DNA from 3 places in the Streptomyces sp. NPDC020875 genome. Region 1 is predicted to be linked to each of the others. Evidence: riboswitches for the same ligand, from Rfam matches in the RefSeq annotation. Region 1 holds a riboswitch; each other region holds the start of a gene.
What was found. Region 1 has a riboswitch for cobalamin ahead of AB0G74_RS27985 (CbtB domain-containing protein). Riboswitches for the same ligand answer to the same signal wherever they lie in the genome.
Positions count from the first base shown of each region.

Region 2: linked by a shared signal. The riboswitch ahead of AB0G74_RS21930 (cobalamin biosynthesis protein) and the one ahead of AB0G74_RS27985 (CbtB domain-containing protein) in region 1 are both predicted to bind cobalamin.
Region 3: linked by a shared signal. The riboswitch ahead of metE (5-methyltetrahydropteroyltriglutamate--homocysteine S-methyltransferase) and the one ahead of AB0G74_RS27985 (CbtB domain-containing protein) in region 1 are both predicted to bind cobalamin.

Region 1 covers NZ_JBFADP010000058.1:27,241-37,218, forward strand. The annotation lists gene AB0G74_RS27975 (hypothetical protein) at 1-1,135, shown strand, start outside; gene AB0G74_RS27980 (CbtA family protein) at 1,258-2,085, opposite strand; gene AB0G74_RS27985 (CbtB domain-containing protein) at 2,112-2,351, opposite strand; adenosylcobalamin (AdoCbl) riboswitch at 2,362-2,502, opposite strand; gene AB0G74_RS27990 (histidine phosphatase family protein) at 2,622-3,221, shown strand; gene AB0G74_RS27995 (exonuclease) at 3,318-3,968, shown strand; gene AB0G74_RS28000 (SigE family RNA polymerase sigma factor) at 4,009-4,512, shown strand; gene AB0G74_RS28005 (hypothetical protein) at 4,509-4,817, shown strand; gene AB0G74_RS28010 (hypothetical protein) at 5,270-6,469, shown strand; gene AB0G74_RS28015 (serine hydrolase domain-containing protein) at 6,504-7,601, opposite strand; gene AB0G74_RS28020 (DUF1775 domain-containing protein) at 7,809-8,585, shown strand; gene AB0G74_RS28025 (SpoIIE family protein phosphatase) at 8,697-9,978, opposite strand, start outside.
Region 2 covers NZ_JBFADP010000037.1:82,830-92,807, reverse strand. The annotation lists gene AB0G74_RS21955 (hypothetical protein) at 1-772, opposite strand, end outside; gene AB0G74_RS21950 (hypothetical protein) at 1,033-2,157, opposite strand; gene AB0G74_RS21945 (class II aldolase/adducin family protein) at 2,446-3,129, opposite strand; gene AB0G74_RS21940 (inorganic phosphate transporter) at 3,389-4,696, shown strand; gene AB0G74_RS21935 (hypothetical protein) at 4,709-4,930, shown strand; cobalamin riboswitch at 5,165-5,307, shown strand; gene AB0G74_RS21930 (cobalamin biosynthesis protein) at 5,546-6,544, shown strand; gene AB0G74_RS21925 (cobyric acid synthase) at 6,722-8,491, shown strand; gene AB0G74_RS21920 (putative cobaltochelatase) at 8,488-9,978, shown strand, end outside.
Region 3 covers NZ_JBFADP010000041.1:17,316-27,293, forward strand. The annotation lists gene AB0G74_RS23205 (VWA domain-containing protein) at 1-1,145, shown strand, start outside; gene metE (5-methyltetrahydropteroyltriglutamate--homocysteine S-methyltransferase) at 1,265-3,583, opposite strand; cobalamin riboswitch at 3,767-3,919, opposite strand; gene AB0G74_RS23215 (carbon-nitrogen hydrolase family protein) at 4,059-5,018, opposite strand; gene AB0G74_RS23220 (nitrilase family protein) at 5,015-5,986, opposite strand; gene AB0G74_RS23225 (cytosine permease) at 5,983-7,431, opposite strand; gene speB (agmatinase) at 7,441-8,433, opposite strand; gene AB0G74_RS23235 (helix-turn-helix domain-containing protein) at 8,590-9,174, shown strand; gene AB0G74_RS23240 (DUF4097 family beta strand repeat-containing protein) at 9,631-9,978, shown strand, end outside.

The DNA of each region.
Region 1 (9,978 bases):
CCCCGATATCACCACCGCCGACGAACCGGGGGCCGCGCCGCCCGCGAGGCCGGTCGCGCTGGTGACGCTCGGGGACGGCTTCCTCGCCGGGGAAGGAGCGCGCTGGGCCGGGAACGCGGAGGGGCTCGGCGGCGACGGCGGCGTTCCGGCCGCGCTGCGCGACGCCACGGACCGGACCAGGACCGGGGCGTCCGGAGCCGTACCGCCACGGGTCTATACCGACGACTGCCGCCGCTCCGATGTCCTCACCCTCACCACGGATACCGTCCACCACCACAACATCGCCTGTTCGACCGCCGGGGCCGAGGCGCCGTCCCGGGCCGTACGGAGCCACGAGGCGCAGCTCGAACAGTTGCGGAAGCTGGCCGCCCGGTACGACGTACGGACCGTCGTCGTCTCGATCGGTGGTGACGACGTCCGGCTGACGGACACCATGAAGGCATGCGCCGCCGCCTGGCGCGACCGTACCGACTGCTCGACCGACCGGCGGATCACCGGCCCGGCGGCCGAGCGCGTCGCGGCGGTCGGGGAGAAGGTGGCGGCGGCCGTCGCGTCGGTACGGGCGGCGGCCGATGGCACCGGTTCGCTGCCACGGGTCGTCGTCCAGTCGTATCCGCTGCCGCTGGCCTCGGGAGACCCGGACGCGACGACCCGGCTCGACGAGAACGGCCGGGACCGCTGGGGCGTCGCGGGCTGCCCCTTCTACGACCGTGATCTGCGCTGGCTCGCCACCGGGGTCGGCGGCGCGCTCAACGACCGGATCAGGGCCGCCGCCCGCCGCTCCGGCGCCGACTTCGTGGACGTCGGCGGGCTGCTCGAAGGCCACCAGGTCTGCGGCGGCCGGGCGGCGCGGACCGCCTTCGCCGCCGACGGGACGATCGCCTCGCCCGGCGCCGAACGGGCGGAGTGGGCCCGGTACGTCCCCCGGACCGCGGCCGAACCCCCCGCCGACGAGGCCCGGGAGGTCCTCCACCCCAACTACTACGGGCAGCGCGCGTTGAAGCGGTGCCTGGGGGAGGTCGTGGCGCGGCTGGCGGCCGTACCGGGGGCCGCGCCCGTCGAGGCGGTCTGCCGGGGCGCGGCCGGGATCGCGCCGGAGGACATCGCCGTGACTTTCCCGGCCGCGACCGGCTGACCCGGGTACGCGGGCGGACGGCACCCGTGCCCCGCCGGAGGAGATCCGGCGGGGCACGGGTATGCGCGCGGGCGCCTCGGAGGCCCGGGACCTTCCGGGCGGGCGGGCCCGGTCCCGTAACGTCAGCCGGTCGCCGCCACCGCCCCCGTCCCGGCCGGGCGGGCCTTCGCCGGGATCAGCAGCCGCTCCGCCAACTCCCCGAAGACCAGGCCGAACACCGCCCACAGCGTGGCCTGTACGGCGAGTGTCGCGAGCCGGAACTCCCACAGCACAGCCGCCGGGAACCCCTTCGGCACCTCGTCGAACGACGGCAGGAAGGCATACGCGAGCCCGACGGCCAGGACCAGCCCCGCCGCCGCGATGACCGCCGCGTGCCAGGTGCCGGTACGGGGCGCCAGCGCGCGGCCGGCGATCACCGCCCCCACCGTGAGCGCCACGCCCAGTACCACCATGAGGAAGTAGAGGGTGGTCCGCTGCCCGATGGTGTCGGGATCGCCGACGGCGGGCGGATTCGGCGGGTACTTCAGAAACGGCACGACATAGACGCTCAGCAGTGTGCCGACCGCCACCAGCAGGGCCGTGCCGCGCGGCCCGAAGCGGCCGGTCCGGCCGAGCGCCGCGCAATAGGCGAGCGCCGCGATCCCGCCGACGGCGACCCCGAAGACGAGGACGCCGGTGGCGAGTCCGGCGGTCGACTGCACGGCCCGGCTGACGAGTTCCTCGCCGCCGCCGTGGTCATGGGCGCCCGCCTCCTCGAACGCGATGGCCGCGTCGACCGGACCCTCGCCCAGGAAGTACGCGACGGCCAGGGCGCACACCCCGGCGATCAGGCCCGCCAGCATGCCCCGGACCAGCAGCGCCCGGACGGTCCGGGAGCCGGTGGGCACGGGGGCGTGCCGCTCGGTGTCGGTGTCGGAGTGGATATCGGTGTTGATGTCCGTCGGGTTCATCCGCCGTCTCTCTCCCGTACCGGGGTTCAGTGGCACGGGAAGCCGAGCAGATGACGGCCGTCGTGGACCCATTCGTGGACGCTCTCGCCGGAGACCAGGGCGACCGCGCCCTGCTCGGCGCCGACGAAGTAGAGCAGGATCAGGGCCAGGACGCCGGTGAACAGCGCCCAGGGGGCGATCTCCCGGAGGGAGAGGGGAGTGACGGCGACCGGCGTGCGGGCCGGTGCGGGGGTGAGCGGAGCGGCGGGTACGGCCGACTGGGCCATGACAACCTCCAGGGGGAACAACGCGTCCCGTTCGTGGTGCCCGAGACGAGGACGCCGGGTCTGACTTCCCGCCGGGGAGACGGGTACACAGTGGCGCGACCGTGCCGGATTTGCACCGGACTTCCATCACATCCTCGTCATGTCCACGCGACCGTACCGTGCCCGAACCTCCGCCGCCATGGCGCGTATTCGACTACTCGGGGCCGGATCCCGAGCCCGGGGCGGAAGATGGGACGGACGGCCACAGGAGCGGCCGGAGGGGACGGTGATGTGGTGGTACGGGTCACCCTGCTGACGGCGGCGGCGACCGCGGCGGTCCGCGCCGCCCGGTTCGACCCCGGCGAGGGACTGGACGAGCCGGGCCGGGCCGCCGCCCGCGCCGCCGCGCACCGGGTACCGCGTACCGGACGGACCGTCCTCGCCGGGTCCTCCGCCCGCTGCCGGGAGACCTGCGCCGAACTCGGCCTCGGCCCCGGGCCCCGGCTCGAACCCGGCATCGCCGACTGGGACCTGGGGCGCTGGCGGGGCCGCGGACTGGACGAGACGGCCCGCGCGGAACCCGACGCGATGGCCGACTGGCTCGGCGACCCCGCGTCGGCCCCGCACGGCGGCGAGTCACTGCTCGACCTCCGCGCCCGCGTCGGCGGCTGGCTGGACGGCCTCGCCGAAGGCCCCGCCGGGCACCGGGTACTCGCCGTCGCCGAACCGGCCGTCGTCCGCGCGGCCGTACTGCACGCGCTGGCCCTGCCCCCGGAGACGTTCTGGCGGCTGGACGTACCCCCGCTGACCCTGACCGACCTGTCGGGCGACGGCCGCCGCTGGAACCTGCGCCTCGGTACGCGGCTGGAGGGACGGGACGCGGGACCGTGACGCGGGGGCCGTGACGTCCCCCCGGCCAGGGGTCGGGTGCCGGGCCGTCCGCAAATCCGTGGCCCGCCGGAGCCGTACCCGTCTACGCTGCGCCGCGTGAACCCACCCAGCGGTCCGACCGACCCGCCCGCCACCGGTCTCCCCGAGCTGTACGTTGCCGTGGACGTCGAGGCCGACGGGCCCATCCCGGGGCCGTACAGCATGCTCTCCCTCGGCATGTCCGTCGTCGGCCGCCCCGAACTCGCCTTCTACACCGAACTGCGGCCCATCTCCGACGAAGTCGTCCCCGAGGCCCTCGCCGTCTCCGGGCTCGACCGCGACCGGCTGCTCCGCGAGGCACCCGCCCCCGAGGCGGCGATGGCCCGGGCCGCCCGCTGGGTGGACGGGCTGCGGAAGACCGGCCGCCCCGTCTTCCTCGCCGCGCCCGCCGTCTGGGACGGCATGTTCGTCCACTGGTACTTCGTCCGCTTCACCGGCGCGAGCCCCTTCGGCGCCACCGGCGCCGGAATCGACCTCCGCAGCTACTGGATGGGCCTGACGGGCGCCGAATGGCGCCGCTCCCACAAGAGCACCATCAAGGCGGCGACCGGACTGAAGGGACTTCCGCACACCCACCACGCGGGCGAGGACGCGGCCGAGCTGGCCGCCGTCTTCGACGCCGTGCTCCGGCGGTACGCCCCCGGGCCCGGGGAGCGGCCCCGCCGGGGCGGCGACCCGCGTCGCGGCGCCCCGGACGGCGCCGCGTAACGTCGGCGGGGATCCGTACACCGGCGAGGAGAGCTGACGTTTGACCGAGGAGGAGTTCACGGACTTCTACACCCGCTCCGTGCACCGGCTCACCGGCCAGCTGTACGTCATGACCGGCGACTTCCACGAGGCGCAGGACGTGGTGCAGGAGGCGTTCGTCCGGGCCTGGGGGCACCGGCGGCGGCTGGCCGAGGACCTGGGGCCCGAGGCGTGGGTGAGGACCGTGGCATGGCGGCTCGCCGTCAGCCGGTGGCGGCGGGTCGTCCGGGGCCAGCGGGCCTGGCGGCGGCGCGGCGACCCCGCCGTCAGCGACGGCCCCGGGCCGGGCGCCGTCGATCTCGAACGGGCGCTGCGGGGGATGCCCGCGCGGCAGCGGCAGTGCGCGGCGCTCTACTACGTCTGCGATCTGCCCGTGGACCGGATAGCCGCCGAGACCCGGCTCTCCACCGGAACCGTGAAGACCCACCTCTCCCGGGCGCGGGCCAAGCTCGCCGGACTGATCGACGACCATCCTGCACGGACGACGGACGGGGGATCGCCGTGACGACCGACCACGACGAACTGGTGGCGGACCGGCTGCGGACGGCCGCCGCGCGGGCCGCCGGGCGGGTACGGCCCGCCGGGGCGGCGGTCATCACCGGCCGGGCCAGGGCCAGATCGCGGCGGCGCAGGGCGGCGGGGGCGGGGCTGTTGTGCGCGGTGGCGGCGGTGGTGGCGCTGCTCGTGGCGAGGCCGGACGCGGGGCCGGGGCCGGGCCCGGTGGAACCCGCGTCCGGCTCGCCCACCCCGATGGCGACGTCCTCCCCACCCCACCCGAGCCCCTCGCGTACGATGCCGACGCCCCCCTGATACGGCCCGCGCCCCGCCGGTGGCTCGTCGCGCATTTCCGCCCCCTACGCCTTCGGCTGAGCGCTTCACCCCGGAACCTGTGGGCGGCCCCCACCCACCATTGCCGACCACCCGCCGTCGGTGGCTTGTCGCGCAGTTCCCCGCGGCCCTAAATGCCCTCCCAGGCATCGCCCCTGAAGAAGAGGGGCCCGTCTTTCGGCGAGGGCGGCAAGAGAGGCAACCAGGGGCGCGGGGAACTGCGCGACCAGCCACGGCCGGTCCGCGGACCGCCGACAGCATCAGGCCGCAGGGCGGGACCCGGGTAGTTGGCCTCAGCCGGAGGGGCGAGGCGCTGGGGGTGTCTCCATCGGCGGAGGCGATTCGTGAGGTGCGTCACAGCGTGTCAACCCCACAGGGGCGAACGTACGTATGCGTGTCGAGTAATCGACCGTACGAACCGTACGAGGAGCCCGATGGCCGACCAGTCCCTGACCGACGACCGCCCGACCGCCGGGCCGCCGGTGCCCGTGCCGCGCGGCGGCCCCGGGGAGGCGGGGGAGCGGGCGGGGCGGCAGCGTGCGACCGCCGTGGTCGGGGTGTACGCCGCGAGCGTCGTCGTCCATCTCGTCGTACTCACCGCGATGCTGCCGCCGGGCTGGTCGCTGCGCGACCGGCTGCTGTCCTGGGACGCCGCCCTGTACGTCGACATAGCCACCGACGGCTATCCGACCGGGTTCCACTACCGTGACGACGGTGAGCTGACCGGCAACAATCTGGCCTTCTTCCCGCTGTTTCCGCTGCTGGTACGGGCCGTGCACCGGCTCACCGGGCTCGACGCGGGCGGGGTCGCGATCGCCCTGGCGCATCTCTGTCTGCTCGGCGCGCTGTTCGCCGTACACGGCCTGCTGTACCGGTTGTACGACGAGCGGACCGCCCTCGCCGGGATCGCGCTGCTCGCCGGGGCGCAGCCGATGGCGATCACCTTCCAGATGGCGTACAGCGAGTCGCTCTTCCTCGCCCTGGCCGCCGCCGCGCTGCTCGCCGCGCACCGGGAAGCCTGGCTGACGGCCGGGTTCCTGGGGCTGCTGACGGGACTGACCCGCCCGGCGGCCTTCGCGCTCGCGGTGGCGCTGGCGGTCGCCGCCGTGCTGGCGGTGCGCGCGGACGGGCGGCTCGGCCGGCGTCGGGTCGCCGGGGTGGTGCTGGCGTGTTCGGGGACGCCGCTGTATCTGCTCTGGGTGGGGGAGCGGCTGGGGCAGCTCGACGCCTGGTTCGTGATCCAGGAAGCCGGGTGGGGGACCCGCTGGGACAACGGCGCCGCGTTCTTCTCGTTCCTGACGGAGACCGCCGGACGGGCCGAGGGCTGGGTGCCGGTGAGTACCGCCGTCCTCCTGGTGGGGGCCGTCTGCCTCACGGTACTGGCCTGGCGGCGCGGCACCTGGCCGCCGCTGCTGGTGTACGGGACGGTGATGGTGGTGCTGACCCTGGCGCAGAGCAACTACTACCACTCCAAGCTGCGGCTGCTGGTGCCCGCCGTGATCTTCCTGGTGCCGGTGGCGGTGGTGTTGGGCCGGGCGAGGACGCGTACCGCCGTGGCCGTGCTCGCCGTCGCGACCCTCGTCGGCAGCTGGTACGGCGCCCATATGCTCACCGTCTGGCGGTACGCCATCTGACTGCCGGGCCCGCCCCGGCGCCGGGTGCCGCCGGTCAGCTCTCCAGCGGTGTCACCGACAGATCGTCCCCGAGGGCTGTGGCTATCTCGGCCACCCGGGAGTGGTCGGCCAGTCCCCGGGTCAGATAGGCCACGCCGTGGCCGCGTTCGGAGGACCACCAGCCCGCCGAGCCGCCGATGCCCCCCTTGGCGATCTTCGTACGGTCCCGGAGCAGTCCGAGCGTCCAGGTCAGTTCGGTACCGAAGACCTCGTCGTGACCGGTCGCCTGGGGTGCCAGGAACTCCCGGTGGACCTCGGGTCCGAGCAGTTCGGCCATCGGCCCGGCCGGATCGGTCAGCCCGCCGAAGAAGCGGGCGGCCGACGAGGCGCTGGTGTGGAGGTTGACCGTGCCGAAGACCGATCGCCGCCACCGGGCCGAGTTGACCGTGGCGAGTTCCAGCGGGCCCGCCGGGATTTCCAGCCAGGGCGCGGACGGCAGCCGCTCCGCCCAGTCGGGGGCGGCGTACTCCAGTTCGGCCACCCGGCCCAGTTCGCCGTCCGGCACCCCGAACCAGGCGTCCAGGCCGAGTGCCGGGCGGACGACCCCGTTGAACATCTCGCCGAGGGTCGTTCCGGCGCCCGCCCTGAGGGCGCCGTCGATCAGATGCCCGTACGTCAGCGCGTGCTCGCCGATCGCCGTACCGGGCTCGTACTCGGGCGGTGCCGCCGCGAGCCCGGCCCGGAGCGCCGCGTCGTCGAACGGGTCTGCGCCCCGCAGGGTTTCGGGGAAACGGGGCTGGCCCGCCTGGTGCGAGAGGACCCGGCGCAGGGTCACCCGCTCCTTCCCGGCCCGCCCGTACTCCGGCCAGTACTCCGCGATCGGGCGGTCCAGCTCCAGGGCGCCGTCCCGGACGGCGGCCAGGGCCGCGACGGCGGCGAACGGTTTGGAGAGCGAATAGGGCTGGACCAGGGTCGTGGCGTCGAACGGCCGGGTGCGGCCGGAATCCGCCCAGCCGCCGGTGAGCCGCACCACCTCCCGCCCCCCGCGCCAGACCGAGAGTCCGGCGCCGGGCTCCCTGCCCTCGCGGACCAACCGGTCGAAGATCTGGCGTACCCGGGCGTACGGTGCCTCGGCGAAATCATCGCTCGGCATGACAACTCGACCTCCTATACCCCTGGGGGGTGTTGGCGAGAATGCGAGAATACCCCATGGGGGTATAGGGGGTCAGGGTCTTTGCCCGGGGCGCGGTGTCGTGAATGATGTCCCCGGCACCTCCGGCACGGCAGGGACCCGACAGCGCCAGGGGTTTGCCGGGGGTGGTCCGACGCGCAACTTCACGGCACACACCCGAGGAGAACCATGAGCAGCTCGCCCCTGTCCCGCCGAGCCCGGCGCGCCGCGCCCGCCGCCGCGTTCGTCTGCGGGCTGGCCCTCGTGATCGGGACCGGCCACCCCGCCGCCGCCCACGCGGGGGTCACCGCTTCCGAGCCACGGGCCCTCGCGAAGAACGTCACCCTCACCTTCACCTCCGAGGCCGAGTCGGCGAAGGCCGGACTCATGAAGGTCCAGATCGCCCTCGCCCAGGACATGTCGTCGGCGGCGGTCACCCTGAAGCAGGCCCCGAAGGGCTGGAAGTTCACCCACTCCCAGGGCGGCTACACCATCAGCGGCGCCGCCCTGCCGGTCGGCCGGGACGTGGTGCACAGCGTCGTCGTCCAGCAGCTCCCGGACGCGAAGGAACTGGTCTTCCGGGTCCTCGAAACCTACGGCGACGGCTCCCAGGCCCGCTGGCTGGAGGAGCCCCGGGCCGGGGTGAAGTCCGAGAACCCGGCGCCCGTCCTCAAGCTGCGGGCCAAGGCCGCCGGAACCGTACGCGAACCCGTCCGCGCGCCGTCCGCCCCGGCGACGCCCCCGCCGACGGCCGAGACGCCGGAGACCGGGGCCACGGCGAGCGCGAGCCCGCTGACCACTGAGAAGGGACACGACTCGCACGGGACGACCGGCGGCTCCGCCCGGAGCGACGGTGACGGTGACGGCGGCGGGAACGGTGCCGTGATCGCCGCGGCGGCGGGCGGTGTCGCCGTCCTGGCCGCCGCCGGGGTGTGGGCGTACCGGCGCCGCTCCTCCGGCACCTGAGCCGTACCGGGTGGACACCGGCCCCTGAGCCGTACCCCCGGGAGCACCGGCGGGCCCGGCGGCGGATCACCGCCGCCGGGCCCGTACGCCGTCCCGGCCCCTCCCAGCGGCTCAGAAACCCGGCAGCGGCTGCTCCGTCCAGATGACCTTGCCGTCCGGTGTGTACCGGGTACCCCAGCGGTCCGCGAACTGGGCGACCAGGAAGAGCCCCCGGCCGCCCTCGTCCGTGCTCGCCGCCTGCCGCAGATGCGGTGACGTACTGCTGTGGTCGGAGACCTCGCAGATCAGGGCGCGGTCCCGGATCAGCCGGACCCGGATCGGCCCCACCGCGTACCGGATGGCGTTGGTGACCAGCTCACTCAGGATCAGCTCCGTGGTGAACGCCTCGTCGTCCAGATCCCACTCCTCCAGGGTGCGGGCCACCCGGGCCCGCAGCTCCGCCACCGCCGAGGGGTCGGACGGTACGCCCCATTCGGCGACCCGGGACGGATCCAGGACCCGGGTCCGGCCCACCAGAAGGGCGACGTCGTCGCGGGGATTCTCCGGCAGCAGCGCCCGCAGCACCGCGTCGCAGGTCTCGTCGGGGGTCCGGTCGCCGTGCCCGGAGAGGGTGTCGCGGAGCAGCGCCAGACCCTGGTCGATGTCCCGGTCCCGGTCCTCGACCAGGCCGTCCGTATAGAGGACCAGGGTGCTGCCCTCGGGGAGCCGCAGCTCCAGCGTCTCGAAGGGCAGCCCGCCGAGCCCCAGCGGCGGCCCGCCGGGCACCCGGGCGAACGCGGCGGTGCCGTCCGGATGGACCACCACCGGCTGCACATGGCCCGCCCGCGCCATCGAACACACCCCGGTCGCCGGATCGTAGATCGCGATCAGACAGGTGGCGCCGGTGATCGCGGACTCGGCGTCCGCACCGTCCTCCTGGTCGATCCGGCGCACCAGATCGTCCAGATGCCACAGCAACTCGTCCGGCGGCAGATCGAGGGTGGAGAAGTTGTGCACCGCGGTCCGCAGCCGACCCATGGTGGCCGCCGCGTGCAGCCCGTGGCCGACGACGTCACCGACGACCAGCGCCACCCGCGAGCCGGGCAGCGCGATGATGTCGAACCAGTCACCGCCGACCCCGCCGACCCCACCCAGACCCGCCTGCGCCGGACGGTAGCGGTACGCGGCCTCCAGCGCGCTCTGCACCGGCACCCCGCGCGGCAGCAGACTCCGCTGCAGGGTCACCGCCATGGTGTGCTCACGGGAGTAGCGGCGGGCGTTGTCGACACTGACGGCCGCCCGCGCCACCAACTCCTCGGCGAGAGTCCGGTCCTCCTCGTCGAAGGGCTCCGGGCGCTCCGACCGCCAGAACATCGCCACACCCAGGATCGCGCCCCGGGCCCGCAGCGGCACC
Region 2 (9,978 bases), on a different contig from region 1:
TGGAGTCCCCGGGGACGTCGGGGACTTGGGTGATGAACGGTCCGCCGGGGAGGACCGCCGTATCGGCGCCGGGTGGCACGGCGGGGGCGGCCGGGACGGCGGGGGCGCCGGGAACCGCCGGTACGGCCGTGACCGGCGGGGCGGCCGGTGCCGTGGCCGTGACGGGTGCGGGGTCGAGGCCGGGGGCGAGCGTCCCTTTGCCGGGGGTGCCCGCTCCTTTGGGGGTCGCCGGGGCCAGGGCGATCTCGCACCGCTCCTCGCGCAGTTCGGCGACGCGCTGCTCCAACAGGTCGAGCAGGGCCGGGACAAGTACTGGTCCGGCCGAGAGCTGGAGGAGGGAGAGCAGTTGCGGTACGGCCTCGACGACCTCGGCGACGGCGGTCGCCGCCGTGGCGTCGGGGGCGGGGTGGGCCAGCGACCAGGCGTCGAAGAGGGCGACCCAGCCGCGCAGCACGGCCATGTCGTCGCGGTCCCAGGCCCTCAGCCGCCAGCCGGGGCGGGCGATGTCGCCGTGGAGTTCGACCAGTCCGGCGAGCCGGGCGCGGTCCCAGCCCGCGCGGACCTGCCGCGGGGCGAGCCCGAGCGCGGCGGCGGCCCGTTCCTCGGTGGTGTCGGTGAGGGGGACCGTACCGGCGGCGTCGCCGTCGACGGCGGCCCAGCGGGCGACGCGGACCGCGTCGGAGAGGACCGTACGGGCCTGGCGGGCCAGTTCGGCGGGGGGCGGGGTGCCCTCGGGGGGCCTCGGCGCGGGCCGGGTGCGCCGGGTGGTCACGGCCTTGCGTGCGCTGGTCAGCGGTCGCGGGCGGACAAGACGGAGTCTGGGGTTGCGCGCCAATTGCTCATCAGGCTTTCGGGACGTCACGGGGAGCAGTCTTCCCGCTGACGGCCCGAAAGCCCAAACGGAACGGGACGGACCGCGTTCCGGCGGTGGTGGCGGGGGTCCCGGAACGGCGCGCGGAAGCAGGACGGCGGACCGGTGCCGGGCGGCGGGACCGCGAGTTGCCGGAAGGTGCCGGGGCGGGCGCCGGGCGGCTACATCAAGGGGGTGAGGAAGCGGCGCAGGGCCTCCTCGTAGGCGGCGGGGTCGGTGTTCCAGTTGGCGGCGTGCGGGGCGTCGAGGACGGTCCGCAGGGTGACCAGGTCCGGGCGGGCGGCGGTGAGCCGGCGGGAGGGCCCCCAGGGCGCGAGGGTGTCGTCGGGGCCGTGGAAGATCAGGGTCGGAACCCGGACGGCCTGGGCGTCGGCGGCGACGGGCAGCCGGTCGCGGTAGAGCCCGGCGCGGCCCCGGGCGGCCCGGACGACGAGCGGTACGAGTGGGCCCGGGACGTGCCGGGCGCGGGCCAGGGCGCGCAGGGCCGCCTCCTGGTCGAGGACCGGGGAGTCGAGGACGAGGCCCCTGACGTGGTCGCGCAGGGCGGAGTTCGCGGCGGTGTGCAGGGCCATGGTGGCGCCGGTGGACCAGCCGTGGAGGACGACGCGGCGGGCGCCCCGGGAGACCGCGTACCGCAGGGCGGCGTCGAGGTCGCGCCACTCGGTCTCGCCGAGGTGGCCGAGTCCGTCGGGCGAGCGGGGCGCGCCGGGGTCGCCCCGGTAGCCGACGGCGAGTACGGGCAGGGCCCGGCCGTGCAGGAACGGCAGCAGGTTGAGGGCCAGCTCGCGGGTGGTGCCCAGGCCGTGGACGGCGATCACCCAGAGGTCCCGGGCGGCGGGGACGAACCAGGCCGGGAGGGGGCCCAGCTCGCCGGGGACGGTGACTTCCTCGTAGGGGATGCCGAGCGCCGTCCCGGGGTCGCCGGAGTGCAGCCGGGTGGTCATCCGGACCTTGGTACCGGGTTCGAGGGTGCCGGGGCCGATCGCGTCGAGGCGGCGGACGACGGTGTCGGGCGTGGCGGCGGGGCCGTCGAGCACGGGTCCCGCGACGGCGTGGACGCCGGGTCCGGCGAGGCCGTACGTCCCGGGTCTGCGGGACGCCAGGGCGCGGGTGAGGGCCACCCGGCCGGGGTCCGTGGCGTGCACGGTGAGCCGGGGGTCGCCGGGGAGCGGCCGGTCGGGCGCGGGACGCAGGGTGGCGTCGACGGCGCGGCGGGCGAGGGCCGCGGCGGTGCCGATGCCTGCGACTGTGGTGACGGCGGCGGCCGTCGCGGTTACCGGGCGCACCGTTCCAGTGTGGGGACGACCGCGCGCCGCTGCCAGTGGGGCGACTCCCGCGGGGGTACGGGACGGGTTCCGGCGGGCGCGCGCGACAGTACCCGCCGGGCGCGCGCCGTCCGGACGGCCGGTCCGTCCGGACGGAACCACGGCGTGTCCGGACGGAACCACGGCGTGTCCGGACGGAACCGCGGCGCATAAGGGTCCGGCGGCACAAGGGGAGCGGTCGTTCTGCCTCGGACGACCCAGGTGACACGGAGGAAGCGGAGGTGCATCCGGGGCGGGTGGACCGGTCGCTCAGCCCGGCTGGCCGTAGGAGCGGAGCCGGGTCGCGGTCTCGGTGAGCTGGTCGCGGGTGAGCAGGCGCGGGGCGAGCCCGGGGACCGACGCGGCGAGCAGCCAGACCCGGCACATCCACTCCAGCTGGGCCGTGCGGTCGTACGCCTGCTCCAGGGTCGCGCCGACCGCGACGGTGCCGTGGTTGCCCAGCAGGCACGCCTCCCGGTCGAGGAGTGCCGTGAGCATGTTGCGGGCCAGTTCGTCGGAGCCGTAGACCGCGTACGGGGCGACCCGGACCGGACCTCCGAGGTCCGCCGTCATGTAGTGGACCGGCGGCACCTCGGTGACGAGGGTGGAGACGGCGGTGGCGTGCGCCGCGTGGGTGTGGACGACCGCCAGTCCGTCGCGGGATCCGTCGCGGGACCGGTGGACCGCCAGATGCAGCGGCAGCTCGCTCGTCGGCCTCAGCTCGCCGATCACCTGGCGTCCGCCGAGATCGACGGCGGTGAGATCACGCTCCGTGAGCCGGTCGTACGGCACTCCGCTGGGGGTGACGAGGATCAGCGGCCCGACCCGGGCCGAGACATTGCCCGAGGTCCCCACGACCAGCCCTTCGGCGGCCGTTCTGCGGGCCGTTTCGACCAGCTGCCGCCAGGTGTGTTCGAGAGCGCCGTCGGGCGCGCGTACGGTCGGTTCGGTCATGGGTGCGATCCTGTCAGCCGGGGCGGCGGCGGGACAGAGCACCCGTGATGCATATCACCACAAGATCGGACGAATGAGGCTTTCCACCCGGAGAGGGCCCGCCATACCGGCGGTCACCCCTCCGGAAGGCCCCCCGAAAGTCGAAGCGGAATGCCGAGAACCGCTTGGATACACCCCCAAGCCGGTCCCAGTTCACCTTCCGTTCACCCAGGTTACTTACCTTCGGCGAGCCACTGACCTCCAAAGATTGCCTGGGTAAATGGAACACATCACGCTGCTGCTCGCGATAGTGATCGTGACGGCTCTCGTGTTCGATTTCACGAACGGTTTCCATGACACCGCCAACGCGATGGCGACGACCATCTCGACCGGCGCCATGAAGCCCAAGACCGCGGTGGCCATGTCCGCCGTGCTCAACCTCGTCGGCGCTTTCCTGTCGGTGGAGGTCGCCAAGACGATCTCCAGTGGCATCGTCGACGAGGCAGGCATCACCCCAGAAGTCATCTTCGCGGCGCTCGTCGGCGCCATCCTCTGGAATCTGCTGACCTGGCTGGTCGGACTACCGTCCAGCTCGTCGCACGCCCTGATGGGCGGTCTGATCGGCGCGACCGTCGCCTCCGTCGGCTTCAGCTCGGTCAACGGCGGCACGGTGATCACCAAGGTCCTGATCCCGGCCATCGCCGCTCCGCTGGTCGCCGGCCTCGCCGGCTACATCGGCACCCGGCTGACGTACCGGATCGGCCGCAACACCGATCTCAAGAGCACCGACAAGGGGTACAAGGCGGGTCAGATCGCGTCCGCGGGTCTGGTCTCCCTGGCGCACGGCACCAACGACGCCCAGAAGACCATGGGTGTCATCACCCTGGCCCTGGTCGCCGGCGACATCCTCGCCCCCGGCTCCAACCCTCCGATGTGGGTCATCGTCTCCGCCGGTGTGGCCATCGCCCTCGGTACGTACCTCGGTGGCTGGCGCATCATCCGCACCATGGGCAAGGGCCTGACCGACCTCCAGCCGCAGCAGGGCTTCGCCGCCCAGACCAGCGCCGCGACGGTCATCCTGGCCTCCTCGAACCTCGGCTTCTCCCTCTCCACCACGCACTCCTGCTCCGGTGCCGTGATGGGCGCCGGTCTGGGCCGCAAGGGCGGCGTGGTCCGCTGGTCCACCGCCACCCGGATGTTCGTCGCCTGGGGTCTGACCCTTCCGGCCGCCGGTCTGGTCGCCGCGGCCTCCGAGTTCGTCACCAAGCAGGGTGACTGGGGCGTCGCCGCCGTGGCGGTCTTCCTCGTGGCCTCCTCCGCCGCGATCTGGATCGTCTCGCGCCGCCAGGTCGTCGACCACACCAATGTGAACGACGTGAACGACGACGAGGACGACACCACCGGCACCGGCGCCTCCGGCGACGGCCAGGAGTCCCCCGGCGTCGTCACCACCGCCATGGCCGCCGTCACCCCGCCGCCCGCCGGTGTGATCGACGACGGCGAGCTGAAGACCACCATCCCCTCCGCCACCCCTTCTTCCGCGCCGTCGGCCCCCGAGACCGGTCCGGCCAGCCCGGCCGCGGTGTAAGGACGTATCACCATGAAAATCGACTGGGAAGCCCTCGGCTCCGTCTTCGGTGTCAGCCTCGTCGGCACCGTCCTCCTCGTGGGCCTGTTCGCCCTGGGAGTCATCGGCCTGACCAAGCAGGAGGCCGCGGCGGCCAACGGCGGCTCCGCGCCCCTCGCCCGTACCGGCGCCTACGCCTGCTTCGTGCTCTGCACGGTGGCGGTGGGGTACGGGATCTATCTGATCGTCACCTGATCACCGCGGGTCGCTCCTGACCTGCTGATCCCGCTGATCACCGTCAGCACCCCGGCCCCCTGGTCCTCCGCGATCAGCTCGGGCCCCGGCCGTCCGCACGGCCGCGGAGAGCCGGGTCCGACCCCCCGACGGGTCGGACCCGGCTCTCCGTATTCCCGGCCGTCATCCCGGCCGCAACCACCGGATGTGGCCCTGCGCACACTGCTCCGTCGCAGGTCAGGGGCGAGTTGACGGCCCTTCTCACCCCGTGGTGGACTGCCGGGGCCACTACGGAGGCAGCAGAGGAAGCCGGTGCGAATCCGGCGCGGTCCCGCCACTGTCACCGGGGAGCACATCCCCGGGAGCCAGGAACTCTCGCCGCCGTTTCACGTCGAACCAGGGCGCGGACACCCTGAGTGAGGACAATTCGCCATGCGCGGCATCGTCACGGCCCCCGCTCGCGGGGCCGCACCCGGGTCCCCCGGCGCTTCCGGTTCTCCCGGTTCTCCCGGTTCCTCCGGCTCTTACAGTCCTTCCGGTTCTTCCCGTTCCTCCGGCTCCTTCGGGGATCAGCCGGACGGCCGGGACACCTCCCGCGCCGCTGCCGCCTGCTACGGCTCCCCCGGGCGCTGAGCGATGCGAGCCGACCGGGTCTTCGCCATCGGCGCCACCGCCGGTCTCCTCGGCGATCTACTGCTGGGCGACCCCCGCCGGGGCCATCCCGTCGCCGCCTTCGGGCGGGCCGCGGGCGCGGCCGAGCGGCTGCTGTGGCGTGACCACCGGGGCTGGGGCGCGCTGTACACCGCCGGGTGCGCGGGCGGCGCCGCCGCCGTCGCGGCCGTGGCGGCCCGGGCCGCGCGCCGGGAGCCCGCCGCCGCAGTGGCCCTGACCGCCGCCGCCACCTGGGCCGTCGTCGGGGGTACGTCGCTGGCTCGGGAGGCCGGGGCGGTGGGCGCGGCGCTGACCGCCGGGGACCTCGACGCCGCCCGGGAGCGGCTGCCCCATCTCTGCGGTCGTGATCCCCAGGCGCTGGACGGGCCGGAAATCGCCCGGGCCGTGGTCGAGTCCGTCGCCGAGAACACCTCGGACGCCGTGGTCGGCGCCCTGGTGTGGGGCGCGGTGGCGGGAGTGCCGGGTCTGGTCGGATTCCGCGCGGTCAACACCCTGGACGCGATGGTGGGGCACCGTTCGCCCCGTTACCGCCGGTTCGGCTGGGCGTCGGCCCGGCTGGACGACCTGGTGGGCGCCCCGGGGGCCCGGCTGACGGCGGCGCTCGCCGTGGTCGCGGGCGGGGACGCCCGGGGTGCCGTACGGGCCTGGCGGGCGGACGCCCACCGGCATCCCAGCCCCAACGCGGGCCCGGTCGAGGCGTCGTTCGCGGGCGCGCTGGGTGTCCGGCTCGGCGGCACGCTGGCGTACGGCGGCCGGGTCGAGCACCGGGCCGTGCTGAACGGCGGGGCCCGGCGGGTCGCCGTCGGGGACATCGAGCGGGCGGTACGGCTGTCGCGGCGGGTGAGCGCGCTGGCGCTGGGGGTATGTGTCGCGGGGCGGCTGATCGCCGGGAGGGCGGCGGGGCGACGGCTCACGACATCCGGAACGGCGTCCGGGCGGGCGATGGTTGCCCGGGGCGGGTGACGGTTTTCTCCGCGACCGGGCGTCGGTCCACAGGGCCCGACGGGATTTCCGGGCGGGGTCCAACATGAGATCCGGGACGCGCGGCGGACGGACGGCCGCTGTCCCCGGGGACGACGGCACGACTTATCGGCAGGGCCTCTTCGGAGGCATCGGGCAGGACGGAAGGGGGTGGCGGCGATGGCCGGGCGGAAGCGCGGCGGCGGGCTGCTGGTCGCCGGGACGACGTCGGACGCGGGCAAGAGCGTGGTCACCGCGGGGATCTGCCGCTGGCTGGCGGGCCGCGGGGTGAAGGTCGCCCCGTTCAAGGGGCAGAACATGTCGCTGAACTCGTTCGTGACCCGGGACGGTGCCGAGATCGGCCGGGCCCAGGCGATGCAGGCGCGGGCGGCCCGGATCGAACCGACGGCCCTGATGAATCCGGTGCTGCTGAAGCCGGGGGGCGACCGGACGAGCCAGGTGGTCCTGCTGGGCAGAGCCGTCGGCGAGATGAGCGCCCGGGGGTATTTCGGTTCCGGCGGGCGGCGCTCCGAGCTGCTGACCACGGTGCTGGAGTGCCTGGAGGAGCTGCGGGGCACGTATGACGCCGTGATCTGCGAGGGGGCGGGCAGTCCGGCCGAGATCAATCTGCGCCGTACGGATCTGGTGAACATGGGCGTGGCCCGGGCGGCCGAGCTGCCGGTGCTGGTGGTCGGCGACATCGACCGCGGTGGGGTCTTCGCCTCCTTCTTCGGTACGACGGCCCTGCTGGACGCGGTGGACCAGCGGCTGGTGGCGGGGTATCTGATCAACAAGTTCCGGGGGGACGCGGGGCTGCTGCGGCCGGGGCTCGACATGCTGACGTCGGTGACGGGCCGCCCGTTCTACGGGGTGCTGCCGTACGCCCACGGGCTGGGTATCGACGAGGAGGACGGGCTGCGGGTGTCCCTGCGGGGCGCGGTCCGGGAGTCGCTGGTTGCGCCGCCGGTGGGCGAGGAGATCCTGCGGGTCGCGGTCTGCGCGGTGCCCCTGATGTCGAACTTCACCGATGTCGACGCGCTGGCCGCCGAGCCCGGTGTGGTGGTCCGGTTCGTGGACCGGCCCGAGGAGCTGGTGGACGCCGATCTGGTGGTCGTGCCGGGCACCCGGGGCACGGTCAGGGCGCTGGACTGGCTGCGCCGCCGGGGGCTGGCGGACGCGTTGTCGCGCCGGGCCGCCGAGGGGCGGCCGGTGCTGGGGATCTGCGGTGGTTTCCAGCTCCTCGGCGAGCTGATCGAGGACGACGTCGAGTCCCGGGCCGGGACGGTGGAGGGGCTGGGGCTGCTCCCGGTCCGGGTGCGGTTCGCCGCCGCCAAGACGCTGGCCCGGCCGTCGGGTTCGGCGCTCGGGGAGCCCGTCGAGGGATACGAGATCCATCACGGGGTGGCCGAGGTCCTCGGGGGTGAGCCGTTTCTCGACGGCTGCCGGGTCGGGGCGGTGTGGGGCACCCACTGGCACGGGTCGCTGGAGAGCGACGGCTTCCGCCGGGCGTTTCTGCGCCGGGTGGCCGAGGCGGCGGGGCGACGTTTCGTCCCGGCGCCGGACACCTCGTTCGACGCGCTGCGCGAGGAGCAGCTGGACCGGCTGGGCGAGTTGATCGAGGAGCACGCCGATACGGACGGGCTGCTCCGGCTGATCGAGTCGGGGCCGCCCCCGGGCCTGCCGTTCGTGCCGCCGGGCGCGCCGGACCCGGTTCCGGACGGCTCCTCGCCCACTGGAGCGGACCCGGAGCCGGAGTCGGGTGGCGGCGAGGTCCGGGCTCCGGGGTCCGCCGTACCGGACGAGGAGTCGGCGCCGTCGCGTCGGCGGAGCGCCACGGACGACCCGGTCGGCATACCCGGCGCGGGCGGTACAGGCGGTACAGACAAGACGGACCGCACGGCCGACTGGGCCGACTCGGAAGCGGACAACGACCCGGAGGGGGAGGCATGAGCACGACGCCCTATCCGTTCACGGCCCTCGTCGGCCAGGACGATCTACGGCTGGCCCTGTTGCTGAACGCGGTCTCGCCGCGGGTCGGCGGAGTGCTGGTGCGCGGCGAGAAGGGGACCGCGAAGTCCACCGCGGTCCGGGCGCTGGCGGCGCTGCTGCCGTCGGTCGCGGTGGTGCCGGGGTGCCGGTTCTCCTGCGATCCCCGGGACCCCTACCCGGACTGCCCGGACGGGCCGCACGAGTCGGGTCCCGGCGGGGAGCGGCCCGCGCGGATGGTGGAGTTGCCGGTGGGCGCCTCCGAGGACCGGCTGGTGGGCGCGCTCGACATCGAGCGGGCCCTGGCGGAGGGCGTGAAGTCCTTCGAGCCAGGACTGCTCGCCGACGCGCACCGCGGCATCCTCTACGTGGACGAGGTGAACCTCCTCCACGACCATCTGGTGGATGTGCTGCTGGACGCGGCGGCGATGGGCGCCTCGTATGTGGAGCGCGAGGGCGTCTCGGTGCGGCACGCGGCCCGTTTCCTGCTGGTGGGGACGATGAATCCGGAGGAGGGCGAGCTGCGTCCGCAGCTGCTCGACCGGTTCGGGCTGACGGTGGAGGTGACCGCGTCCCGGGAGCCGGAGCAGCGGGTGGAGGTCGTCCGGCGGAGGCTGGCGTTCGACGACGATCCGGTGGCCTTCGCCGCCCGCTGGGCGGGCGAGGAGGAGGCGCTGCGGGGGCGGATCGCGGCCGCCCGGGCGCTGCTGCCCGGGGTCCGGCTGGGGGACGGGGTGCTCCGGCAGATCGCCGCGACCTGTGCGGCGTTCGAGGTCGACGGGATGCGGGCGGACATCGTGATGGCCCGGACGGCGACGGCGCTGGCGGCGTGGGCGGGCCGGGAGGACGTGCTGGAGGAGGACGTCCGGCAGGCGGCCCTGCTGGCGCTGCCGCACCGGCGGCGGCGGAATCCGTTCGACGCGCCCGGTCTGGACGAGGAGAAACTCGACCGGACGCTGGACGAGTTCGCCGATCAGGGCGACGGCCCGGAGGACGAGCCGGATCCCGGCGGTGAAGGGCCCGACGGCGGCGGTCCGGACGGGGGCGGTCCCGACGGCGGTGGCGGTGCCCCGCCTCCGCCGCGCTCCGGGGACGAACCGGGCGTCGAGCGAAGTGGGCCCGACAGCTCCGACGGCTCCGACGGCTCCGACGGGCGGGACGCCCCGCCGGGGGGCGAGACCGCGCCCCAGGAGGCCGGTGCGGGCGCGGCGCCGGGCAGTGGCGGCGGTGAGCGGCGGCCGGTGGCCGCCGGTGAGCCGTTCCGTACGAAGGCGCTGACCGTGCCCGGTACGGGCGACGGGGCCGCGGGCCGCAGGTCCCGGGCGCGGGCGGAGCACGGCCGGACGACGGGTTCGCGTCGTCCCCGGGGCGCTCTGGGCACCCTGCATCTGGCGGCGACGATACGGGCGGCGGCGCCGCATCAGCGGGCCCGGGGGCGGGGCGGGCCGGGT
Region 3 (9,978 bases), on a different contig from region 1:
CCCGCTGGAACCCCGGGGACGCGGCGCCCCGGCCGCCCGCCGCCGAGGCGGACGGGCCCGACGCCGCCCCCGACTCCCCGGACCCCGGCACCGATGCGCGGACGAGTACCGCCGACGCCGAGCGGGCCGCCCGGTCCGAGGCGCGGCAGGCGGCCCGGGACGCGGCCCGGGCCCTCGCCGAAGCCGCCCCCGGCATCCGCGCCGCCGCCCGGAACGCGACCGCGAACGCCGCCCGCGCCGTCGCGGAGGAGGCGGCACTGATGCGTGCCTGGGGCGTCGGCCCCGGCGAACTGGAACGGATGCCCTACGACCGGCGCGCCCGGCTCGCCGAACGGCTGCGGACCGGCGGACTCGCCCGCTGGGCCGAACTGATCGGCCGCTTCCGGGAGATGGCCGCCGGTGAACGCGCCCGCAAGGTGGAGAATGCCACCGGCGAACTGGTCGGTGTCACCCTCGGCGACGACCTCTCCCGGATCATCCCCTCCGAACTGGCCAACCTCGGCCTGCCCGAACTCCGCGCGGTCTTCGCCGCCCGCTACGCCGCCGGTGAGCTGATGCTCTACGACAGCCGGGGCGAGCGCCCCACCGGCCGGGGCGCCGTGATCGCCTGTATCGACACCTCCCACTCCATGTACGTCACGGGGCCCGGCGGAGTCCCCCGGGAAGCCTGGGCCAAGGCATGCGCCCTCGCCCTGCTGGACCAGGCCCGCCACGCGAAACGCGACTTCGTCGGCATCCTCTTCGCCGCCGCCGACAAACTCCGGGTCTTCCGCTTCCCCGCCGGAGAACCCGTCGACATCGACCGGGTGATCGACTTCGCGGAGACCTTCCTCGGCGGCGGCACCAGCTATCAGCGCCCCCTGACGGAGGCCCGGGACATCCTGGCGGCCGAGTTCGCCGACACGGCCCGCGCCCGGGGCGACATCGTGATGCTCACCGACGACGAGTGCGAGGTCACCGAGGAGTGGACCCGCGACTGGAACGAGGCCAGAACCCGGCTGGGCTTCCGCGTCTTCGGCCTGGCCGTGGACGCCCCGCGCGCCGCCCGGACCGACTCCGTACTGGAAGCCCTCTGCGACAACCTCCGCTCGATCGAGGACCTGACGGACGTCCGGACGGCCGCCGACCTCTTCCGGCTCATCTGACCCGGCTCATCCGACCCGGCGACGCGGGTCCCACCTGACGCGGGGCGGCATCCCCGGGACCCGCCGCACGCCCCCCTTGGGGCGCGGACGTCCACGCGCCCGCGCCCCGGGGCCGTACGTCAGCCGTCGGAGAGTTCCGCGCGGACCGTGCGGGCCGCGGTGACCAGGTTCTCCAGGGTCGCGCGGGTCTCCGGCCAGGCGCGGGTCTTGAGACCGCAGTCGGGGTTGACCCAGAGGCGTTCGGACGGGATGGCCTTCAGGGCCGTACGCAGCAGGCGGGCCGCTTCCTCGGGGGACGGGACGCGGGGGGAGTGGATGTCCCAGACGCCGGGGCCGGCTTCGCGGGGGTAGCCGTGGGCGGCGAGTTCGCGGGCGACCTGCATATGGGAGCGGGCGGCCTCCAGGCTGATGACATCGGCGTCGAGGTCGTCGATGGCCTGGACGATGTCGCCGAACTCGGCGTAGCACATATGGGTGTGGATCTGGGTGCCCGGTGCGACGCCTGAGGTCGTCAGGCGGAACGCCTCCGTCGCCCAGGCCAGATAGCCGGCGTGGTCGGCGGAGCGCAGGGGGAGGGTTTCGCGGAGGGCGGGTTCGTCGACCTGGATGACGGCGGTTCCGGCCGCCTCCAGGTCGTTGACCTCGTCGCGCAGGGCGAGGGCGACCTGGCGGGCGGTGTCCGCGAGGGGCTGGTCGTCGCGGACGAAGGACCAGGCCAGCATGGTGACGGGGCCGGTGAGCATGCCCTTGACGGGGCGGTCGGTGAGGCTCTGGGCGTAGGAGGTCCAGCGGACGGTCATCGGTGCCGGGCGGGAGATGTCCCCGGCGAGGACCGGCGGGCGGACATAGCGGGTGCCGTAGGACTGGACCCAGCCGTTCCGGGTGGCGAGGTAGCCGGTGAGCCGTTCGGCGAAGTACTGGACCATGTCGTTGCGTTCGGGTTCGCCGTGGACCAAGACATCGATACCGGTCTTCTCCTGGAAGGCGACGACCTCGGCGATCTCGGCCCTGATGCGTACCTCGTAGGCGGCGGTGTCGAGCCGTCCGGCGCGCAGGTCGGCGCGGGCCGTCCGCAGTTCGCCGGTCTGCGGGAAGGATCCGATGGTGGTGGTCGGCAGCGGCGGCAGGCCGAGCCGGGTGCGCTGGGCGACGGTCCGTTCGCCGTACCGCTGCGACCGGCGGGTGTCCGCGCCGGTGACCGCCGAGGTACGGGCGCGGACGGCCGTGTCGCGAGTGATGGGGGAGTTCGCGCGGGAGGCCAGCGCGGCCCGGTTCGCGGCCAGTTCGCCCGTGATGGTGTCGGTGCCCCGGCTCAGGCCCTTGGCGAGGGTGACGATCTCGGCCGTCTTCTGCCGGGCGAACGCGAGCCAGCGCAGGACCTGCGGGTCGATGTCGCGTTCGAGGGCCGCGTCCAGCGGGACGTGCAGCAGGGACGAGGAGGCGGCGACGTCGACCCGGTCGGCCAGGCCGAGCAGGGTGCCCAGGGTGGCCAGCGACTTCTCCAGATCGTTGATCCAGATATTGCGGCCGTTGACGACGCCCGCGACCAGGCGCTTCCCGGGCAGTCCGCCGACGGCGGCCAGCTCGCCCAGCTGGGCGCCCGCGTGCTCGGTGAAGTCGAGGGCGAGCCCTTCGACCGGCGAGGCGGCGAGTACGGGCAGGGCCCGGCCGAGCCGGTCGAAATAGGAGGCGACCAGCAGTTTCGGACGGTCCGTCAGGGCGCCGAGATCGCGGTAGGCGCGGGCGACGGCGTCGAGTTCGGCCGGGGTACGGTCCTGGACGAGGGCGGGCTCGTCCAGCTGGACCCAGTCGGCGCCCGCCGCCCGCAGGTCGGCCAGGACCTCCGCGTAGACGGGGAGCAGCCGGTCCAGCAGGGTCAGCGGATCGAAGTTCCCGGCCACCCCGGGCGCGGGCTTGGCGAGCAGCAGATAGGTCACCGGGCCGACCAGCACGGGCCGGGCCGTCAGGCCGAGGGCCAGCGCCTCGGTCAGCTCCGCGACCTGCCGTCCGAAGTCGGCGGTGAACACCGTGTCGGGCCCCAGCTCCGGCACCAGGTAGTGGTAGTTGGTGTCGAACCACTTGGTCATCTCCAGCGGCGCCACGTCCTGGGTGCCGCGGGCCATGGCGAAGTAGCCGTCGAGCGGGTCGTCGGCGAAGGCCGTACGGTGCCGGGCCGGGATCGCGCCCACCATCACGGTGGTGTCGAGGACGTGGTCGTAGTACGAGAAGTCACCGGTGGGGACCTCGTCGATACCGGCTTCGGCGAGTTCGCGCCAGTTGGCGGCGCGCAGCTCGGCGGCGGTGGCCCGGAGGGCGTCGGCGGTGGTCCGGCCCTTCCAGTAGCCCTCGACCGCCTTCTTCAGCTCCCGGTTCCGCCCCTGCCGGGGGTAGCCGTACACGGTGGCCCGGGCCGCCGCGGCTGCGGACTTCGATGTCACGGAGATCTCCTTCACGAGATGAATCCCTGAGATCCCGGCGACGGGACGAGGCTGCGAAGGAGTGACGTACCGGCGGTGCCGGCGCGCCGGTTCGGCGCGGATCACCGCTGGTTCGTACGCCGACCCGCCCACGAGGTCACCGGGATGTCCGCGCGCGGAATCGTCCGCGTGCGGGCAACGGGCAGGTCTTCGGACTCGCGGGCACATCCACCGGATTCCCGGCGGACACCTACTGGCCGTCGCTTCCCAGACCCGGCCGGGCCCAGTGCGTATGACGGCGGTCGTTCCCGCTCACCGCTGCGGGGCAGTCCCGGATTCCCACCGGGTTCCCTCTTACGACGCTCCCGTCCGGCTGACGGGGCGAACCAGCTGCGCCGGTCAGCTTACGGTGCCGCCGGGCACACTGTCAGGGGAGGTCCGGCAGCCGGACCTCCCCCGTCCCCGTGATCCCCGCGTCCCGTGGCCCCGGGCGCCCTCAGTCCGTGAAGTCGACCCCGCTGTCGCGCCGGGTCCGGTCGACGGAGAGGGAGAAGACGTCGGGGCGGCCGTAGTGCCCGGCGACATCGAGGTCCAGGGTCTCCCCGTACCGCCCGGCGGTGTCCAGGGTCGCCGTGAGCAGCCGCGCCTCGCCGTAGACCGGTGGCATCACCCAGGAGCCGTCCGGGCCCGCGACACTCGAACCCCCGGTGAAGAGCAGACCGTCCTCGGGCGCGTCCGGACCGACCCCGGCCCGGTAGGCGGGGAGCAGATCGGCGGGGACGTCGTCGGTGGAGAGCACCAGTCCGGCCGAGACCACGAAGCAGCGGCCCTCCAGCGCGTACGAGCGGGCCGCGATCACATGGCTCTCCGGCATGTCGGGCCAGGCCGCGACATGGATCTCCTCGTGCTGCGCGTGCAGGGAGTGCCGGGCCAGCGGATGGAAGTGCTCCCAGCAGACCAGCGACCCCACCCGGCCCGCCGGGGTGTCGACGACCCGCAGTCCCGCCCCGTCGCCGGGCGCCCAGACGATCCGCTCGGTGTGGGTGGGCGTCAGCTTGCGGTGCACATTGAGGGTGCCGCCGTCCGGGCCGATCGTCAGCAGGGAGTTGTAGAGGGAGCCGGAGGCGGGCGCGGCCCGCTCGTTGAGGCCGAGGACCACCGTCACCCCGTGCTCCCGGGCGGCGGCCCGGACCGGGGCGAGGGCGTCGTCGCCCCCGGGGTCGAGTACCGGGCTCTGCTCCAGCAGCCGGGCGTACCAGCGTCTGGCCTCGGCGTCCCGCCACCCCGCGAGGCCGAACACCCAGGCCGGGTAGCAGGTCAGCCATGTCTCGGGGAAGACCACGAGATCGGCGCCCGCCCGCGCGCCGTCGGCGATGTGGGCCGCGGCGCGCCGCAGCGACTCGTCCAGGTCGAGCAGGGCGGGCGGCTGCTGGACGACGGCGACGGTGGTGGTCATGACGGCTCCTCCCGGGTACGTCCGTACAGCGCCGGACGCCGGTCCGCGTGGACGTCGTTCAGTTCACTGATGGCCTTGTCCCTGGCGTCGGCGAGGGGGAGGGCCGCCGTGAGGACCGCCTCCTCGCCGAGGCGCAGTGGTGTCACGGGGTAGCCGTCGGCGTCGATGATCGCACTGCCGCCGAGCCAGTCCTGGCCCCGTTCGGTGCCGGTCCGGTCGGCGACGGCGACGAACATCCGGTTGACGGCCGCGTCGGCCTGGACGCGGACGATCTCACCCGGCCGCTCGCCCTCCGGCCTCGGGTACAGCGGCCAGTTGACCGGGCCGCAGAGCAGTTCGGCGCCGTCGAGCGCCGCCAGCCGTACCCACTCGGGGAACTCCAGGTCGTAGCAGACCATGAACCCGATCCGGCCGTACGGCGTGTCGACGACCGGCGGCGGCCCGTCCCCCGGGGTGAAGCCCCAGGTCTTCTCGCCGTTCCACAGATGAGCCTTGCGGTACGTGGCGCGCAGCCCGGTCCGGTCGACGAGGGCGGCGGAGTTGTGGACCGCGCCGTGCTCGCCGCGCTCCGCGAAGCCGCCGACGACGACCAGGTCGTGCCGGGCGGCCAGCGCCTCCCACTCCCTGATCGTGGGGCCGTCGGACGGCTCCGCGACGGACCGGAGTTCGTCCGGGCCGGTGAAGACGTAGCCGGTGTTCGCCAGCTCGGGCAGGACGACGACGCGGGCGCCGCGGTCCGCCGCCGTCCCGATCGCGGTACGGATCCGCCGCCGGTTCCCCTCGGGGTCGCCGACCCGCGGCGCGATCTGGCAGACGGCGACCGTGACCGTGCTCGCGGACACCGCCCCGGGGCCGCCGGTTCCGGCCCCGGCCCCTCCGGCCGTGCTCCCGGTCGCTCCGGTGGTTCCGGCGGCACCGGTGTCAGCGGTGCCGGTGGTGTCGGCGGGGCGGTGTGCGGGCACGCTCATCGGGCGGCTCCCTCCAGCTCGATCTCGCTCGCCGCGCGGGCGGCGGCCTCCGCCTCATGATCCAGGTTCCGGGAGAACAGCAGATACAGCACGCCGGAGACGGTCAGTCCGACGGCGAAGGAGAAGTCCGCGCCGCCGAGGGCGTCCGCGACCGGGCCGACGTAGAAGCTGGTCGAGAAGAAGGGGACCATCGAGATGAAACCGATGATGTAGGCGGCGACCCCGCGCCAGGCCCAGCGGCCGTAGATGCCGTCCGGCTTGAGGATCTCGGCGATGGCGTACTTGCCCCGGCGGACGAAGTAGAAGTCGACCAGGTTCACCGCCGTCCACGGGACCAGGAAGTACAGCATCATCAGCACGAAGTTGTTGAAGCTGCCGATGTAGTCGTCCGGGATCAGCAGGGCGACCACCAGCGACACGATCCCGACCACGACCAGTCCGACGATCCGCAGCCGGACGGTCGGCCGCACCTTGCGGAAGCCGTCCAGCGCGCTGGCGCCGGTGAGCATCGCGCCGTACGCGTTGACGCCCATGATGGAGATCAGCGCCAGCACCGAGGCCATGACGACGATCAGACCGAAGCCCGGGAAGAGCAGATCGCCGACCTCGCGCAGGGCGATGATGGGGTCGGGGTCCGGCAGATAGCTGGCGAGGATCGCGCCGAGCGACATCAGCCAGACGGCGGAGAACGCGGCGCCCGCGTAGACCGCGGTGATCAGCTTCTTCGCGGGCACCTTCGCCGGGAGGTAGCGGGTGTAGTCGGAGACGTAGACCGAGTAGCTGATGTTGTATCCGGCGGCGAGGGAGAACTGCACCAGGAAGGCGGTCAGGTCCCAGCCCGCGGTGGCCGCGGGCACATCGGCCGGGGTCGGCTCGCCGCCGAAGTGGACGATCGCCACCACGGTCAGTACCGCGAACACCACGACCAGCAGATACGTCAGCCAGCGCTGGACGAAGTGGAGCAGGTCGTGCCCGACGACGGCGATCACGATGGAGACCGCGATCAGTACCGGGTACCAGAAGTACTCGCCGCCCGGCAGCAGCAGCCCGAGGCCCTGCTCGGCGAGGACCGTGTCGAAGACCAGGAAGCCCACATAGACGAAGACGGTCGCCGCGAACGGCACGGTCGAGCCCCGGCTGCCGAACTGCGCCCGGGACTGGATCATCTGGGGCAGGCCCATCCGGGGGCCCTGGTTGGCGTGGAAGGCCATGAAGAACGTTCCGGCGCCGACGCCGAGCACGATGGCCAGCACGCTGTACCAGACGCTCAGCCCCATGGAGGCGCCGACGAACCCGGCGACCATCGTCGGCAGGACGAAGTTGCCGGTGAACCAGAACGGTCCCTGGTGCCAGACCTTGCCGTGCCGCTCGGACGAGGGCACATAGTCGATGGAGTGCTGTTCGATGGCGGAGTCGCGCTGGGTCGCGGTGTCCGAGAAGGTCATGGCCTTCCCCTAACGCTCGTGCGGCCGGTCGGCCGGGCGGGGCAGGTGGTCCGGCGTCATCGCCGAGAGGATCTCGTAGCCGGTGTGAGCGGCGGCGACGGCCGTGAGCTGGGCGTGGTCGTAGGCGGGGGACACCTCGACCACATCGGCGCCGACCAGCCGGGTGGCGCGCAGGGCGCGGATCATCGCGAGCAGTTCGCGGCTGGTCAGTCCGCCCGCCTCGGGGGTCCCGGTGCCGGGGGCGTGCGCCGGGTCGAGGACATCGATGTCGACGGAGAGATAGACGGGCCGGTCACCGAGGCGGGCGAGCATCCGCTCGATCGCCCGGGGCAGGCCCTCCTCCTCGATCTCCGGGCTGGAGATCACGGCGAAGCCGAGACGTTCGTCGTCCCGCAGGTCCTGACGCGAGTACAGCGGGCCGCGGGTGCCCACGTGCAGGCTGGCGGTCCGGTCGATCAGCCCCTCCTCGGACGCGCGCCGGAACGGGGTGCCGTGGGTGACGGGGGCGCCGAAGTACGTGTCCCAGGTGTCGAGGTGGGCGTCGAAGTGGAGGACCGCCACCGGGCCGTGGTGCCGCGCGACCGCGCGCAGCAGCGGCAGGGCGATGGTGTGGTCGCCGCCGAGGGTCAGCAGCCGGGTGCCGTCCGCGGTCAGCTCGGTCGCGGCCCGTTCGATCTGGGCGACGGCCTCGTCGAGGCTGAACGGATTGGCGGAGATGTCGCCCGCGTCGGCGATCTGCTGGGCGGCGAAGGGTTCCACGTCCTGCGCCGGGTTGTACGGCCGCAGCAGCCGGGACGCCTCGCGGATGTGCGCGGGCCCGAACCGGGCGCCGGGCCGGTAGCTGACCCCGCTGTCGAAGGGCACGCCGACGACGGCGATATCGGCCCGTGGGACGTCTTCGAGGCGGGGCAGCCGCGCGAAGGTCGCGATCCCCGCGTAGCGGGGGCTGAGACTCGCGTCAGGGGGGCCGACCGGGGGCCTCGGGGGTTCGACGGCGTTCATCGGAACCTCGGATCTGGTGCGGAGGTGCGGAAGGGAAGTTACCTATACACAACAAATAATGCTTATTAGGCAACTTGCATTCCGGGTAGTGTTTGCTTCGGGCGACCACTCTGTCAAGAGTCGTCCGAAAATCGGACGAACGACGCGAGGTCTTCGATGAAAGCGCTGCACCCGACGCCGTCCGGCGATCCGGTCCGGGTCGGAGCGCGGCTGCGGGCCTGCCGCAAGGCTCAGGGCCTCACCATCGAGCAGGTGGCCGCCGCCACCGGGCTGACCAGGGGATTCCTCAGCCGGGTCGAGCGGGACGAGACCTCCCCGAGCGTGACGTCCCTGGTCACCCTCTGCCAGGTGCTCTCTCTGCCGGTCGGATCGCTCTTCGAGGGCGCCGATACCGAGGTCGTACGGCTGGACTCCGCCCCGCGCCTGAACATGGGCGGCCACGGCGTCGAGGACCGGCTGGTCACCCCCCGTGCCCAGTCGAAGATCCAGATCCTGCGGTCCCGGCTGGAGCCGGACGCCCACGGCGGTGACGACCTCTACACGATCAACTGCGATGTGGAAGTGCTCCACGTCGTCAGCGGCGAGATCGCGGTGCGGTTCACGGACCGTACCGAGACCCTGGCGGCCGGGGACACCCTGACCTTCTCCGGCCGCGAGCCGCACACCTGGCGCAACGCGGGCACCGGGCCCGCCGAGGTCACCTGGACCTTCGTTCCGGCCCCCTGGAGCGGCTCCCACTGACCCGGGGCCGACTGCGGCGACGGCGCCGTGGACCCATGGCGCCACTGTGGCGCTATACGGCTCGAATCCGGGTAATCCGGCCGGTCGGCGATCAGGCCGTTGCCGCGGGTGCCGTCCGCTCGTTCTCCGCTGGGAAGCCGCTCCCGGGGTCGGTCGCGGTCAGTGCGTCGCGGGTGCCCGACAGATGTCCGGCGGCCCGCCCGGCGTACCGTCCGACACGCCGCGACCGGCTTCCGGACCACCCCCGCTTGTGATGGCGCAACGTCTGCGCCATAATGGCGCCATGGGGATGGGTCGCCGGTGCGAGGGGCCCGGCCCGGACTCCGCGGCACGCCGGTCGGCGAGCCGTACGGGGCCGGTGCCGAGCACCTTCCGGGCACGCTGAACCGAACCGACCGTCGTCTGTTTCGTCCGGTACCACGGGGAGACCCACCGGACGTCCGAGAAGGGGCAGCCGTGCCTGTATTCGAGACTCCGAAGCCGATCACCGTCACGATCGACATGGGCGTCGGCGATGTCCAGATCGTCGCCGAGGACCGTACCGACACCGTCGTCGAGGTACGGCCGACCGACGAGTCCGATGCCTCCGATGTGAAGGCCGCGGAGCAGGCGGGCGTCGACTTCGCCGACGGCGTCCTGGTGATCACCACCCCCAAGACCAAGAAGCTGGAGTTCTCCCGCAAGACCCGCTCGGTGGACGTCTCCATCGTGCTGCCTCTGGGCTCCCGGGTCCGCGGCGAGGCGGAGGCGGCGGATCTGCGCGGCACCGGCCGGCTCGGGGAGTGCGGCTACAAGACCGCCGTC